2 regions of the Desulfobaculum sp. genome follow, and region 1 is predicted to be linked to the other one. Evidence: predicted binding sites of a transcription regulator. Region 1 holds the regulator's gene; the other holds the start of a gene.
The links. The regulator sigma-54, encoded in region 1, starts transcription at its own class of promoters, with help from an activator protein. The targets are predictions, from matches to a motif close to CTGGCACGGNNNNTGCTT.
Positions count from the first base shown of each region.

Region 2: ispD (2-C-methyl-D-erythritol 4-phosphate cytidylyltransferase) is a predicted target of sigma-54. The motif match lies at 3,441-3,458, and genes of this name have one in related genera.

Region 1 is NZ_JBUDSW010000070.1:4,759-10,602, reverse strand. Features, by position in the region: gene kdsA (3-deoxy-8-phosphooctulonate synthase) at 1-602, shown strand, start outside; gene ACY69P_RS06505 (KdsC family phosphatase) at 592-1,134, shown strand; gene lptC (LPS export ABC transporter periplasmic protein LptC) at 1,131-1,697, shown strand; gene ACY69P_RS06495 (LptA/OstA family protein) at 1,700-2,203, shown strand; gene lptB (LPS export ABC transporter ATP-binding protein) at 2,205-2,927, shown strand; gene rpoN (RNA polymerase factor sigma-54) at 3,152-4,606, shown strand; gene hpf (ribosome hibernation-promoting factor, HPF/YfiA family) at 4,713-5,270, shown strand; gene ACY69P_RS06475 (PTS sugar transporter subunit IIA) at 5,267-5,716, shown strand; gene rapZ (RNase adapter RapZ) at 5,719-5,844, shown strand, end outside.
Region 2 is NZ_JBUDSW010000050.1:10,154-15,997, forward strand. Features, by position in the region: gene ACY69P_RS04985 (transporter substrate-binding domain-containing protein) at 1-250, opposite strand, end outside; gene cysS (cysteine--tRNA ligase) at 477-1,934, opposite strand; gene ispD (2-C-methyl-D-erythritol 4-phosphate cytidylyltransferase) at 2,058-3,257, opposite strand; RNA gene rnpB (RNase P RNA component class A) at 3,341-3,702, opposite strand; gene ACY69P_RS05005 (zinc ribbon domain-containing protein) at 3,742-4,473, opposite strand; gene ACY69P_RS05010 (Nif3-like dinuclear metal center hexameric protein) at 4,564-5,373, opposite strand.

The DNA.
Region 1 (5,844 bases):
GCGGGCTGGAAATGCTGGCGCAGGTCAAGGCCGAGACGGGCTTGCCCGTCATCACCGACATCCACTCCCCGGAGCAGGCCGAAGCCGTGGCCGAGGTGGCGGATGTTCTGCAGATTCCCGCCTTCCTCTGCCGCCAGACCGACCTGCTGGTGGCCGCCGCCAAGACGGACAAAATCATCAACGTGAAGAAGGGCCAGTTCCTTGCCCCGTGGGACATGCGTTCCGTAGTGGAAAAGGTCCGCTCCACAGGCAATTCCAAGATTTGGCTCACCGAGCGTGGTGCCAGCTTTGGCTACAATAATCTGGTGGTGGACTTCCGTTCGCTGGCGATTATGCAGAGCCTTGGCTGCCCCGTGGTGTTCGATGCCACGCACTCGGTCCAGCTTCCGGGCGGGCAGGGCGGCTGCTCCGGTGGACAGCGCGAATACGTGCCCATGCTGGCGCGCGCCGCTGTTGCCGCTGGCGCAAACGGTGTGTTCCTTGAGACGCACCCCGACCCGGATTCCGCGCTGTGCGACGGACCCAACTCGTGGCCGCTGACCAAGCTGGACGCCCTTGTCCGCGACCTCGACAACCTCTGGAAGCTGCCCCATGAGTGCTAAGCTGACTGCCGCCGCCAAGGAACGCGCGAAGAACGTGCGCGTGCTGGTGCTGGACGTGGACGGCGTGCTGACCGACGGCGGTCTGTACTACGACGCATCCGGGCACGTCTCCAAGCGCTTCAACGTGCAGGACGGCCTTGGCGTGAAGCTGGCGCAGGGCGCAGGCCTTGTGGTGGCCGTCATCACGGGCCTCAAGTCCAAAGCCGTGGAAAAGCGCGTGCGCGAACTGGGCATCAAGGACTACTACGCGGGCCACACGGCCAAGATTCCGCTGCTCCAGAAGATTTGCGATACCCATGGCGTTACCATGGACGAGGTAGCCTACCTCGGCGATGATTGGGTGGACGCCGGGCCGCTGGCCAACGTGGGCCTGCCCATGGCCGTCGCAAACGCCCAGCCCGAAATTCACGACATGGCCGTGTGGGTCAGTGAATGCCGCGGCGGCAACGGCGCAGTACGCGACGCCATCCGCTTTATCCTCGATGCGCAGGGCAAGCTGGACATCCTGTGGGCGGAGTGGAAACAGCGATGAACAGAGCGCGTATGCTCCTTGTCGCGGTGCTGGTCCTTGTGACCATGCTTGGCGCGGCCTATATCATTTGGCGTGGGAGCGGCGCATCCGTGGATGATGTGCCCATCACCGCCCCGCCTGTGGATATGGCCATGCAGGGCGTGGAACTCACCCGCAGCGCCGGTGACGGCTCCCTGTGGACCCTCAAGGCCGAGAGCGCCGACTACGAAAAGCAGGACGGCCGCATCACGGTTGAGGCTCCCGTTATCGACTGGACCAAGGAGGGCCGCGAGCCTGTGCATATCGTTGCCCCCAAGGGGCGCGTTGATCAGGCGACGGGTTCTGCGGAATTGTGGCCCGAAGTTGTCGTGACAAGTGGCGATACCACAGTGTATTCCAAGCGTCTGAACTATGACGGCGAGGCGCGGATTATCACCGTACGCGAGGATGTCCGCATTGTGCGCGAGGGCATGACCCTCCGCGCGCCGGAAGTCGTCTATGATCTTTCCACCAATGTCATCACCGCCACCGGGGGCGTGGAGTCCGTCATGGACGGCATGGCCGCCCCGGGCAGGGAGAAGTAGCCTTGAAGACGTTTGCACGCACCGCCGCACTCGCCCTTGCGGGTGTGCTCGTAGCGGCCTCGCTGGCATTTGCCGCGGCCGCCGATACCGTACCGACCAAAATCACCTCTCAGAAAACCGTTTACGACGAAAGCGGCAAGACCGTCGTCTTTACGGGAGATGTGCTCGTCACCCGGCCGGATATGCAAATCTGGTCCGACAAGATGACGGTGCACCTCACCCCGTCCAATACGCCGGATACCCCCGGAACCATCCGGAAAATTGTCGCCACCGGCAACGTGCGCCTGAGGCGCGAGGGCAAGACCGGCACCTGCCGCAAGGCCGTGTACACCGCCGAGGAAGGCCTGTTGACCCTCACCGGCAAGCCCGTGCTCAAGGATGGCGAAAATAGCATCGCCGGCAAGATTATCCGCCTGTGGCTCAAGGATAACCGTAGCGAAGTGGAAAGCGGCGACGCACCTGTGGAAGCCATCTTCTTCACCCCGGCTGACGGGGGCGGCAAGTAGCATGAGTGTCCTTTCAGCCAATGATCTGTGCAAGATCTATGGGCAGCGCAAGGTTGTGCAGGATATCGCCGTCAATGTGGCGCAGGGCGAGGTTGTTGGTCTGCTTGGCCCTAACGGCGCGGGCAAGACCACCACGTTCTACATGCTGGCGGGCATCATCAAGCCCAACGGCGGCGCGGTGCACCTTGACGACGAGGCCATCACCATGCTGCCCCTGCACGAGCGCGCCCGCCTCGGCATGAGCTACCTGCCGCAGGAAAGCTCCATCTTCAAAAAGCTGTCCGTGCGGCAGAATCTGGAGATTATTCTGGAGCAGAGCGGGCTGGACAGCGCAGAGCAGAAGCGGCGCGCGGACCAGCTGCTGGACGAGCTTGGCATCACGCGCCTTGCGGACCAGAAGGCCATGCACCTCTCCGGCGGTGAGCGCAGGCGGCTCGAGATCGCCCGCGCGCTTATTCTGAATCCGAAATTCATGCTGCTGGATGAGCCTTTTGCGGGGATTGACCCCATCGCCGTGGATGACATACAAGGAATTGTACGCGGGCTGAAGGAGAAGGGCATTGGCGTGCTCATTTCCGACCATAACGTCCGCGAAACCCTGCGTATTTGCGACAGGGCCTACCTTGTCTACGAAGGCCGCATCATCCTGAGCGGCACTCCGGAAGAAATTTGTGCCGATCCTAAGGCTCGCCGGGTCTACCTTGGCGAGACGTTCTGCCTGTAACCTTCCGGAAATTCTATATAAATCCCTATATTCAAGAACCTTGCCAGTCTTGGTTGCAAGCTTGTTGTGAATGTGGCATGGTGCTTGTGCGGTCGGTAACGAAGTCCGCACAAGCACCATTTTTTTTAGATGCCGTAGGCACTGTCGCACTTCCGCCCCCTTTGACGGGGCAGCCTGATACGGAATCTGCAACGCCAACATTTCGCAAGAAGACATAAGCCAACATGGCACTTGAACTACGACAACAACTCAAGCTCTCTCAGCAACTGGTCATGACACCGCAGTTGCAGCAGGCCATCAAGCTGCTGCAGCTCTCCCGCGTGGAGTTGGTGGACATGGTCCAGCAGGAACTCCTCGAGAATCCCCTTCTGGAGGAGGCCGCCGTCGAGCCGTCGCAGGAGAAGGCCGAGGCCGAGCAGGACGCCCGGTCGGCAGAAGCCGTAGACAACGGCGAAGCCATGGCCGATGGCGTTGGCGATCAGGACGCGATGCAGGGCGCGGATTGGGAAAACTACCTCGGGGAGTTCTCTTCCACGGGGCGGCAGTCCTCGGCGCGTGAAGCGGAAATCCCGGAGGAGGGCTTGTCCTTTGAGGCCCGCCTTTCGTCCAAGCCATCGCTGGAAGGGCATCTGGAATGGCAGATCCGCCTCTCGGACATGACGCCGGAGCAGGTGAACATCGCAGAGGTCATCCTCGGCAACCTTGGCTCGCAGGGCTACCTGCAAAGCACCGTTGAGGAAATCGCCGAGGAAGCCAAGTGCTCCGTAGACGCCGTGGAGGAAACGCTGCACCGCGTCCAGCGCATGGACCCCGTGGGCGTTGCCGCCCGCGACCCGCGCGAGTGTCTGCTTGTGCAGCTGGAGGTCAACGGCTACGACGACCCCATCCTGCACTCCCTCGTCAGCGACCACCTGGAGGACCTTGAAAAGCGCCGCTACAAGCCGCTGGCGCGCAAGTTCCGCCTCACCCTTGAAGGCCTCAAGGAATACCTCGACTTTCTGCAAACCCTCGACCCCATGCCCGGTGCTGCCTTTGGCAGTGGCGAGGCGCAGTACGTCAGCCCGGATGTGCACGTCTACAAGTACGAGGATGACTTCGTCATCGTACTCAATGACGACGGTTTGCCGCAGCTGACGGTCAATGATTTCTATCTTGATTCCGTGAAGGATGGGCGCGGCGCGCCGGAGAAGGAATACCTGCACGAGCGCCTGCGTTCCGCCCAGTGGCTGATGAAAAGCCTGTACCAGCGCCAGCGGACCCTCTATAAGGTTATGGAGAGTCTTGTGCGCTTTCAGCGTGGGTTCTTTGAGCATGGCGTGACCCGTCTGAAGCCCCTTATCCTCAAGGATGTGGCCGATGACATCGAGATGCACGAATCCACCATCAGCCGCATTACCACCAGCAAGTATGTGTCCACGCCCCATGGCGTGTTCGAGTTGAAATTTTTCTTCAACAGCGCCCTCGGTATGGACGACGGATCGCAGGTCGGCTCCGAGAGCGTGAAGGCACACATCAAGGAACTCATCGGAAAGGAAGATACCAAAAAGCCTCTTTCGGACGAGAAAATCGCCGAGATCCTCAAAGGGCGGCTTCAGGTCAACATCGCACGGCGAACTGTTGCCAAATATCGCAGCTCCCTCGGCATACCGTCCTCCTCCAAACGCAAGCAGGTCTTTTAGGAGGGGCGGAGCGGCGACAACACCCTTTATTTTCAGGCTGAATGCAAGTACACTTTCCTCTATGGTGAGTATTCGATCCAACCCCAGCAGTTAAGGAGGATCGTCGATGAACATCAGCTTGACCTTTAAGAATTTCGAGCCTTCGGACCATCTCAAGCAGTATGCCCGCAAGCGCTTTGAAAAGCTGATCAAGTACGCCGATACCGGCAATGCCGAGTTGCAGATCAACCTGAGTGTGGAGAAGTTTCGCCACATCGCGGAGGTCTCGCTTGCCGGGGACAATATGAACATGTCCGCCGTTGAGGAATCGGAAGACATGTACTCCTCCATCGACCTTGTGCTGGACAAGATGTCCGCACAGGTCCGCAAGATGCGTGAAAAGGACAAGGACCGCCGCCGCGCGCGCGATACCGTGCGCCAGGAGGACGTCGCCGCCCTTGGCGGATTCGACGCCGAGGACATGGACGCCGCATCCGGCCCTGTCATCGTGCAGGCCGATACCTACACGCCCAAGCCCATGATGGCCGACGAGGCCGCCATGCAGCTGGACACCTTCAAGTATGATTTCCTCGTGTTCCGCAACGCTGAAACCGAACGGGTCAATGTCATCTACCGCCGCAAGACCGGCGAGTACGGCCTCATTGATCCCGGGATGTACGAATGAAGCTCGGAGATTTTGTCGATAGCGATTTGATATTCCCTGAACTTTCGGCCAGAACCAAGTCTTCGGTTCTGGCCGAACTTGTGGCCGGGGCTGCGCAGCATGTGCAGGGCATTGACCCTGAACAGGCCAAGGACGTCCTGCTGGAACGGGAATCCCTCGGCACCACTGGAATCGGCGACGGCATCGCCATCCCCCACGGCAAGCTGGAGGGGCTGGACGACATCGTCGTCGTTGCCGCCAGAAGCCGCGAGGGCGTTGACTTTGATGCGCTGGATTTTAAGCCCTGCCACATCTTCTTCCTTGTGCTTGCGCCGGAAAAGGTGGCCGGGATGCACCTGCGCATCCTTGCCCACATCTCCCGTACCCTCAAGGATGAGAAGTTCCGCACGGCCTTCTTGGAGGCTGGCGATAAGGACGAACTGGTCCGCCTTATCAAGGGAGCCTAAGCATGGAATCTGTCGTGCCGGGAGCGGCCACCGAGCCGGATTTTCCCGTCATTATCCTCTCTGGTCTTTCCGGAGCGGGCAAATCCACTGCCCTGAAGGTTTTTGAGGACCTTGGCTTCGTCTCCGTG
Region 2 (5,844 bases), on a different contig from region 1:
GATTCATGATGTCAATGGCGAAGCCGGTGGTCCTGCCGGTTTCATCCACCATGTAATGCGGTGGAAAATGCTCGGGTACGGCGGCAATGATGGTCTCGTTGTCGTCTCGCGGGGCACATAGCCCAGCGGGCGGCGCAAGGAGGAAGAGGCCGAGTACACACGCGGTCAGCAGAGCCTTGAGAGCCAGCAGAGAGGGCGCTGGCTTATGGCGCAGGTGTCCGTGCGGTATCCGCTTCAGTCCAAATTCCATAATTGTCCCGTAGCATAAGCCGATTACAGGTATAGGTTCTACGTAGAGAGTACTATAAAGAGACCGTTTGGGACAAGCGGTGCAGGACGAAAGTGCGGGGGAAAAAGGGCGCGTGGTGGGAGGCGTGTGAGGCTGGAGAGGGCTCGGGTGGCGGTTGGCACAACGAAAAAAAGCCCATCCCCGTTGTTGGGGATGGACCTGTATCAGTGTGATTGTGCCGGCAGGACTACAGCACGTCCCACTCCTGTCCGGTGGCGGTGTCGTGTACGTCCACATGCATGGCGGCCAGCTCGTCACGGACGGCGTCGGAGGTGGTGAAGTCCTTTTCCTTGCGGGCGCTTGCGCGCTTTTCCAGCAGTTCGTCAACCTTGGCGGTGTCGATGCCGTAGCGGCGGACCTTTACCTCGCGCAGTTCACGCAGGAAGGTTTCGGGGTCCTGATTGAACACGCCAAGCGCGGTGCCCCACGAGGCCAGCAGGTACAGGGCGCGCGTCCACAGAGCCTTGGCCCCTTCGCTCTTGCGCCAGCTCTTGTTTTCCGCAACGCGGCCAACAAGGCGGATGAGGCCGAACACGTGGCCAAGGGCGCCGGCGGTGTTCATATCGTCGTTCATGGACTTGTTCCACTCGGCTTCAAGGGTGCTGAGTTCCTCGGTCAACTCGGCGGGCAGTTCTGCGCCGCTCCACTTGCTGCGCTCCAGAGCGGTCTGGATGTCGCGGCGGGTGGTGTAGATGCGGCGGAGGTTCTTTTCCGCTTCAAGCATGTTGTCCGGGGTGAAGTCGATGGGGCTTCTGTAGTGCTTGGTCAGCAGGAAGTAGCGCAGGGTCTCGGGGTGGTAGCTTTCGAGAATGTCGCGGATGGTGGAAAAGTTGCCAAGAGACTTGGACATCTTTTCGGAGTCCACCTGAACGAAGCCGTTATGCACCCAGAAGCGCGCCATCTCGGTCTGCGTGGCGGCCTCGGACTGGGCGATTTCGTTTTCGTGATGGGGGAAGATGAGGTCCTGCCCGCCGCCGTGGATGTCGAAGGGCAGGGCAAGGTGCTTGTCGCTCATGGCGGAGCACTCAAGGTGCCAGCCGGGGCGGCCACCGCCCCACGGGCTTTCCCATTCCGGCTCGCCGGGCTTGGCGGCCTTCCACAGGGCAAAGTCCAGCGGGTCTTCCTTTTCGTCTCCGGGCTGGATGCGGGAGCCGGAGCGCATTTCGTCAATGTCGCGGCCCGAGAGCTTGCCGTAGCCGTCAAAGGAGCGGACGCGGAAGTACACGTCGCCCGATTCGGTGGCGTAGGCGTGGCCGTCGTTTATGAGCTTTTCCGTCAGGGCGATCATCTCGCCGATGTGTTCCGTTGCGCGGGGTTCAAGGTCCGCACGCAGCACGTTCAGCTTGTCCATGTCCTCATGGAACGCCTCGATAAAGCGCTGCGCCAGTGCGGAGGGATCTTCGCCGTTTTCGTTGGCACGGTTGATAATCTTGTCATCCACGTCCGTGAAGTTGCGGGCGAAGGTGACATTGTAGCCAAGGTGGCGCAGGTAACGAACCAGAACGTCGAAAACAACGGCGGAACGAGCATGGCCAATATGACAGTAGTCGTAGGCGGTGATGCCACAAGCGTACATGCGGACATCGTTGTCCCTGAGCGGTGTGAATTCCTCTTTACGACGTGTCATTGTGTTGTAGAGCTGCATTGGCCGTACTCCAGTTTTGTCCTCAAACGGATTGATAATGTTGGTAAAACCCCGGCAGGATACACTATCCGGGCGGGGTGGAATCATGCCTCAAATGAAGTGGGGCGTCAAAGACCTTTGGCCCTAATTTTCCGCGCCCTGCGGCTGCCGCATGCCGGTGACGCAGGCCACGGCCTTGATGCCGTGCTTCTTGCCCGTAAAGCCGAGGCCTTCTTCGGTTGTGGCTTTCACGTTGACGCGGGCGGGGTCGACCCGCAACAGCTGCGCAACATTGTCGCGGATGCGGCGGCGGTAGGTGGACAGCTTGGGCGTCTGCGCAATGATGGTCAGGTCCGCGTGGGTGATGGTCAGGGCCTCGCGGTGGGCGATGTCCAGAACCTCGGCCACGAGGACGGCGGATTCGATGTTGTCAAAGGCGGGGTCGTTGTCCGGGAAGTGCTGGCCGATGTCGCCTTTGCCAAGGCAGCCCAGCAGGGCGTCTGCAAGGGCGTGCAGCAGCACATCGCCATCGGAGTGTGCAACCACCTGCAGGTCGCCGTCGATGGGGATGCCGCCAATTTTCAGCGGGCGGCCCGGGCCGTATTTGTGTACGTCGTAGCCCCAGCCCACGCAGGGGTAGGCGACGGGCGCATTGGTGGTGAGCATGCGCAGGTCCTCCGGAGTGGTAATCTTGATGTTGCCTGCCTCGCCGGGAACGGTGGCGACGCGTTCACCGATGGCTTCCACCATGGAGGCGTCGTCCGTGACGGCGAGGTTTTGGTCGCGGCAGATGTCGTGCGCGCGCTGGAGCAGGGGCAAGGCAAAGGCCTGCGGGGTCTGACAGGCGCGCAGTTCGGCGCGGGGCAGGGTTTCGGCTATGGTGCCGTCTTCGGCCACGCGCTTGATGGTGTCCGCAACGGGGATGGCGGGGATGACGGCGTCGTTCCCGGCGTCCATGGCGGCAAGCAGTGAGGCAATGAGCGGAGCACTGGCAAAGGGGCGCGCCGAGTCGTGCACGAGGACGTGGGTGCAGTCCTTGGGGAGCATGGCGAGGCCGTTGTGGACGGAATCCTGCCGCCGCGGGCCGCCTGTGGCGACGAGGCAAGGCAGGGAAAAGTCGTCCTGCGCGGCAAGCTCCTTGACGGTGCGCGCGCCGTCCTCGGCTTCGCCCTCGGGGAAGACGAACACGAATCCGGCGATGCGGGGCACGCGGACCATGGTCCGGGCGCTTTTCCAAAAGAGCGGGGCGCCCTCATAGGGCAGGAACTGTTTCTTGGTGGCAAGCCCCGATGCGGCGAGGCGGGAGCCTTGTCCCGCGGCGAGAAGTATGGCCCAGACTGACATAGCGGTCTTCTTTGCGGTGGAAGGTGATGGATACAAAAGGGGCGCGAAGGCGATAACGCCTCCGCGCCGCCTGTCCTTGCGGAGATGGGAGTCGGACGGTAAGCCGGGTTCTGTCTCCCCTTGCGGGGCGGTCATCATTCCTCTAGGGCCATGGTTGCCCATGGCCTCCAGCAACCTACCCGGAAGCATCAGTCGGGCCGACCTCAAACGCTTCCCTATTTGGTCTTGCTCCGAACGGGGGTTACCTAGCCCGCCGTGTCACCACGGCGGCTGGTGGGCTCTTACCCCACCGTTTCACCCTTACCAGCACGGTGTGCTGGCGGTTTGCTTTCTGTGGCCCTGTCCATGGGTCACCCCACCTGGACGTTATCCAGCGTTCTGCCCTACGGAGCCCGGACTTTCCTCCCCGGCCCATGCGGGCCGCGACGATGACCTGTCCAACTCCCGAATATTGTGCGCCCGGCCATGGCCGGACTGCGGGACGCTACGCGGCGTCCGGATCGGTAAAGTGATTCGTCCAGTAGACCAAGCGCTGGCAGTTGGGGCAGCTCATGATCTGTTCACCCTTTTGCAGGTCGTTGAAGGCCTGCGGGGGGATGAGGATGTGGCAGCCGCTGCAGACGGCCTCGTCCACGGGGACGATGACCGGATGGCTGATGCGGGCGCGGATGAATTCATAGCGGCCAAGCACGCGCGGCGGGACGACTTCGCACGCGGCGGCGCGGTCCTTCTGCAGCTTGTTCAGGCGCTTTTTGGCGGCAGTGGTGCGCTTTTTGAGCGTGGTGCTGTTTTCGTCCAGCTGCTTTTTCAGCTCTGCGCCTTCTTCTTCCATGGACGTCTGGAGTTCTTTCTGACGTTCCAGCTCCTCGGCGAGGGCGACTTTCTCTTCCTCGCGGGTGCGGTTGATCTTCTCCATGTTGTCCATTTCGCGCATCATGGCGTGGTACTCGCGGGAGTTCCCGGCCATCATCAGCTTGTCCTTGCTCTTCTTGATCTTTTCTTCGTTGCTTTCGATCTCGTCGGCAAGAACGCGCTGCTGGTGCAGAAGGATGTCGGTCTTTTCCTTGACCTGGTTCAGGCGCTCATTGAACTTTTCATACTTGTCCTCGAGCGCGGCGAGTTCCTTGGGCAGGCTCTCCAGTTCATTTTCCAGGGTGATGATCTCGTCATCGACTTTCTGCAGAACGATGAGCTGCTCGATTTGCTTGAGGTACATGCTCAACGGGGTATCCTCCTCGGCAGTTGCCTTTGGCGGCCGGCTGCCGGCTGCCGTGAATGTATTCAGTCCCTTGCGTAAGGGCTGTGATCACTTGTGTCGCGTGGGCCAGGGGCCCGTATGCAGAGAGAACGGCTCCGCCCCCGGGAAGAAACGGACGGTGGTGCCGTCCTTTTCCATATCGGGGGCAAGCTCCTCGGCAAAGATGCGGGTCATAATCTCCTCAAGGGAGAAGTGCCCCACATCCACGGTGAATATATCCGATTCAAGCGCCAGATGGTACTTGATGTCGCCAGTGATGAAAACGTCGGCTCCGGTGGCTGCCGCTGCGTCAATGAGCGAGCCGCCGGACCCTGTGCAGTAGGCCACGGTTTCTACGCGCTCGGGCGCAGCACCGATGGACAGCAAAAAATCACGCTCAATCAGCCCGCCAAGGGTGGCGGCGAAGTCGTCCCAGCCAAGGGGCTGGGGCAGGCGTCCGGCAAAGCCGAAACCAGCGGGGTGCGCTTCGTCGGCGATGGTGGTCTCGATGATGGAGAGGTCCGTCAGGCCAAGGGCGCGTGCCAGCCATCCTGCGGGCCCAGCGGGCTGCACATCCAGCGAAGTGTGCGCTGCATAGAGCCACGCCCCGCGGGAGAGCACCCCACGGGCAACATCCAAAAAACGGCCCGGAGTGTCCAAAAAGCGGGGCTGCATGCACAGGGGATGGTGGGTCAGGATGCACTGCGCGCCCCAGTCGAGAGCCTCGGCCACGGCGTGTGGCGTTGGGTCGAGGGTTACGGCGAGCTTGGTGATGTTGCGGGTTGTCCCGGCAATCTGCACGCCGCTTTTGTCCCATTCGGCCGCGCCGCAAAGCGGGGCCGAGCGTTCGATGCGGGCAATGACGTTCTGGATGTCCATGGTATCCCTCAAAAATAAAGGTGCTTCCCCTCTCTTCGCCAGGAGGAAAGCACCTGCTTATCGCATAGTGCCAGGGGAGGGCGCGTCGCTTCGGTCCTGCCTACGCGGCTTGGCCGGGGGCGGAGCCGGTGCGGGATGCAGCGCGTTGATGCTGGGCATCAGTCTCCCGGGGCATGGTGCGTCCGGTTGCACGTATTTTTGTCAACGCACCCAAAAAGCGAAAGATTCTTCAATCGGAACACCCTATCTCATAGCAAAAAGAAACCACCCACGCAAGCTGGCCGGGGACGCTGTGTGGCGTTTCCGGTGGCCTGCGCTGCGGGCGGAGGATGCCGAGCGGACGGTGTCTATGCCATACGCGGCGGGGCGCGGTCAAGGAAAGTGTGGGATTTCGGGCGTGGGGATTGGGCTGGCGCGCGGGCACGCGCAGGGAGGGCCTCGCAGAATTTCTTTGGCATATGGCACATGTGC